Regions from separate parts of the Proteiniborus ethanoligenes genome, predicted to be linked through region 1. Evidence: riboswitches for the same ligand, from Rfam matches in the RefSeq annotation. Region 1 holds a riboswitch; the other holds the start of a gene.
What was found. A riboswitch is a leader RNA that binds a small molecule or an ion and turns the genes downstream of it on or off. The one in region 1 is predicted to bind glycine.
Positions count from the first base shown of each region.

Region 2: it holds a riboswitch for glycine, as region 1 does, so the genes downstream of both, gcvT (glycine cleavage system aminomethyltransferase GcvT) here and BLV37_RS11730 (GrdX family protein) in region 1, are expected to answer to the same signal.

Region 1 is NZ_FNQE01000029.1:4,589-6,799, forward strand. It holds gene BLV37_RS11725 (Na/Pi cotransporter family protein) at 1-871, shown strand, start outside; glycine riboswitch at 1,054-1,156, shown strand; glycine riboswitch at 1,158-1,230, shown strand; gene BLV37_RS11730 (GrdX family protein) at 1,312-1,698, shown strand; gene trxB (thioredoxin-disulfide reductase) at 1,808-2,211, shown strand, end outside.
Region 2 is NZ_FNQE01000008.1:70,139-72,349, reverse strand. It holds gene gcvH (glycine cleavage system protein GcvH) at 1-321, opposite strand, end outside; gene gcvT (glycine cleavage system aminomethyltransferase GcvT) at 370-1,476, opposite strand; glycine riboswitch at 1,700-1,791, opposite strand.

The DNA.
Region 1 (2,211 bases):
CAATGTAGTAGGCACTATTATATTTATGGTTGTATTAAGAAAGCCTGTAGAATCATTAGTAATTTATTTTTCACCTAACAATATAGAAAGACAAATTGCAAATGCACATACATTGTTTAATGTTATTAATGTAGTTATTCAATTCCCGTTTGCTGGTCTGTTAGTTGTTATTGCTGAGAAGCTCATTAAAGGAGACGAAGAAAAGGTACAAGGTTTAAAATACTTAGACACAAGAATTATTGAAACACCATCCATAGCAGTAGGTCAAGCAGCTAAAGAGGTCCTAAGAATGGGTAGAATAGTTAGAGAGAATCTAAGAACAGCAATTGAATCCTTCTACGCAAAAGACGAGAGCCTAACTCAAAAAGTGTTTGAGGAAGAAAAGCTTATTAACGAAATTGAAAGAGAGATAACTAAATATTTAATCCAGCTTTCTCATGCGCCTCTTACAGATGCACAGCATGCAACAGTAACTACCTTGTTTCATGCAATCAATGATATAGAGCGTGTAGGAGACCATGCTGAAAATATAGCAGAGCTATCACAGACTAGAATAGATGAAAAGCTTTGGTTTACAGATATGGCTCTTGATGAACTTCATGTTATGTTTGATAAGGTAGAGAATACATTCAGTAAATCCTTATTGGCCTTTAAAACTGCAGACCCTGTAATAGCAAATGAAGTAATAGATTTAGAGGCAGAGGTTGATATTATGGAAAAGGAATACAGGGCTAGACATATTGAAAGACTAAACACTCAGTCATGCTCACCAAGCTCAGGTATAATATTTCTTGATATGATAAGCAATCTTGAAAGAATATCAGACCATTCTTCAAACATTGCTCTGTATATGTTAGATGCTCTAAAATAAGAGATAAACCAGATAAGTTTATAGAAAATAACCAAAAAAATCATTAAATATTAAAGATATTTAATGATTTTTTAATAAAAAAGTGATAAAAAGTGTTGTATATAAAAAAAATATATATTATAATGTTCTTGAACAACAAGATTGATTTTTATTTAACAATTCTATAATTAAATAAATGCTGAATGAAAAATGCGGAAGAGACCAATTAAATTTGGCGCCGAAGGAGTAAGTCATAAGTTTGCCATTTATGGAGAAGCTCTCAGGCAAAAGGACCGTATTTGGACAGTTCTCTGGAAAGCCTATGGCACCGAAGGGGCAATTCTTTAAAAAGAAGAATCTCTCAGGTTTAGAACAGAGTAGAGGGGCACATAATAATGTAAACTTCTATTCTGTTTTTTTGTCTCTAAATAATTGTATGTACATTATAAGGAGTGAAACCTATGAGCTGTATTATATTTACGAATAACCCACTAATAAAAGATGTATTTTCTTCTACATATGAAATTCAGTTCTGCGAAAAGGACTATATAGGTGTTTTGGAAACTGTAAGAGACAAAATACATTTGGGTCATATACTTTTATCACATCCCCTAGCAGGCAGCATTAAGCCTAATGAAACTCCATATAGAACAATTCTTATTTCAAAAAATAAAAAAAACTTAGATTATAATTCGTTATCAATTATAGAGAGTGCCATAACCACTGCCAGAAAATTTATGGAGAACAAGATGACTCCAAATTGGACTGATATAGCACTTTTAGATTTCCAGACAGTAGATTTTTCACTAATAGAAGGTATTTTAAATAACATGACTAATTTTGAATAAAACAGGGTAATTTTGGGTAAATTTTAGTTGCTGAACAGTATTATTTGCTACTGTTAACCACAATAGTAAATTGGGTATATAATAGTATAAAATTAAAGGAGTGACGCTAATGGCAAATCTATACGATACTATAATAATCGGAGCAGGTCCAGCAGGTTTAGCAGCAGGATTATATGCGGCAAGAGCAAAAATGAAAACGCTTATTTTAGAAAGAGAAAAGGCTGGTGGTCAAATAGTTACTACTGAAGAAGTAGCCAACTACCCAGGCTCAGAAAAGGACGCTTCAGGCCCATCACTAGTTGCTAGAATGGTAGAACAAGCAGAAGAGTTTGGGGCAGAAAGGGTACTAGATGAAGTTAAAGAGGTTCAGTTAGAAGACAAAATTAAGATTGTTAAAGGAGCAAAAGGCGAATATCACGCAAAATCAATAATAATTGCTACAGGAGCAAAGCCTAAGCTTATGGGATGTCCAGGAGAAAAAGAGCTTACTGGTAAGGGAGTTTCCTATTGCGC
Region 2 (2,211 bases), on a different contig from region 1:
TTCATCTGTAAGTTCAATTTTTACAATCCAGTTAGCATATGGATCTTCGTTGATTAAGCCTGGTTCTCCATCTAAATCTTCATTTACCTCAACAACTCTACCTGATACAGGAAGATAAGAATCTGAAGCAGCTTTAACTGATTCAACTACAGAGAAAACATCTCCTGCATTTAGTTCGTCATCAACTTGAGGTAATTCAACATAAACGATTTCCCCTAGCTTATGTTGTGCAAAATCTGTAATTCCAATATAAGCTTCTTTTCCTTCTACTTTTATCCACTCATGATCATTTGAATATAATAGACCTTCTACTATTTTCATAAAAAACTCCTCCTTAAATTTAATCCTTTTTTATTTTTTTATATTGTTTTATTTTTTATAATGCTTTTGATAGAATGTCTTGCTTACTACCTTAGCTTTTAATGTTCTGTTTCTTACTTTGATTTCAATAGGCGTTTCTAAAGCTGTATAGTCCATATCTAGCATTGCAAAGCCTATATTTCTCTTTAAAGTAGGAGAGAAATATCCTGTAGTTACAAAGCCTATTTTCTTATCATCTGCATAAACTTCATAGCCATGTCTAGGTACGCCCTTATCTATCATTTCAATACCTACTACTTTTCTCTTTAGCCCTTCTGCTTTTTGTTTTACAAGGGCATCTTTTCCTATAAAATTATCTTTATTTAGTTTTACAAACATTCCTAGTCCTGCTTCTAATGGAGTAATATCTTGACTTATTTCGTTTCCATATAGAGGAAGTGTAGCTTCAAATCTTAATGTGTCTCTTGAGCCAAGACCCGCTGGTCTAATCCCTTCTTCTTTACCTGCTTCCATTAGCTTCTCCCATAGACTTTCTGCATGCTCATGGTCAAAGTAAATCTCAAATCCATCTTCTCCAGTATATCCAGTCCTTGAAATTAAACAATTTGCTCCAGCTACATTTACATCTCTTTTTAAATAGAAAAATCCTATTTGAGAAAGATCTGTGTCAGTAAGTTTTTGAAGAATCTTTTCTGCTTCTGGTCCTTGGATAGCAATTTCAGATATTTCATCTGAAAGATTCTTTACAGTCACATCGAAATCCTTTGCGTGTTGATTAATCCACTCTACGTCTTTTTCCACATTACTTGCATTGATAACTAGGAAGTAATGGTCTCTTGAGAACTTGTAAACTAAAAGATCGTCCACAACTCCTCCATCTGGATAACACATAAAACTATATGCTATCTGATTGTCATTAAGTACAGATACGTCATTTGTAACTAAGTACTGAATAAAATCAAATGCCTGCGGTCCTGTTACTTCTACTTCTCCCATATGGGAAACATCAAAAATCCCTGCTCTTGTTCTAACTGCTTCATGCTCCTGTGTCAAGCCCTCATATTGTACTGGTAATGCCCATCCTGCATAATCTACAATGTTACCACCATATTTCAGATGTGCATTATAAAGCGATGTTTTTCTTGGTTCTGCCAAAGTAACTCCTCCTTTCAGTTTTTGGGTTTCTTTATAATACTATAAATTAATATTAATTATGTAATAATAATTATTATGTTCGTTGTAAAAATGCACAGCATAGATATAATATACCCAATTTATTTGTAAATCTTACATCTGATATTCATAGGATTATATGGTGTAGTTAATCATAATGAAAAAGGAATACAATAGCATAAAAGCATTAGAAAGCCGTGTGCCATTATATTCCTCTGTTCTATAACCTGAGAGTTTCTGTATTATAATACATTTCTCCTTCGGTGCTGATTATTCAGACTCTTCAGAGTTCCATCTGATGACGATACTTTTGCCTGAAAGTTTCTATAAAAGATTGGCTCTTCTTATATTGCTTCTTCGGCTATCTCACTATATGTAGATATCTCACGCCACCTTCATCTGGTGCATATATATTTTTCATTTCCTCATTCGCTTAAATGATAATATATTTTCATAAAAATATCAATAATTGTTATTAAATTAACTTTAGTATTGTTAAATTTTTAACCATCGTCGTTGGAATAAGGTTATGTACACATTAAAGATGCACCTGTCTGGTTATCTAATATTGGCTTTTTATATAAGAAAGTTTTCTATTATTTAGTTATATTACTTGTATTAAATTATATTATATTTATTAATAATTAACAATGATTGTTAGGAAAATTTCACATTTATTGTTAAACCATTTTCAATATTGTTTTTAGTAATATATAT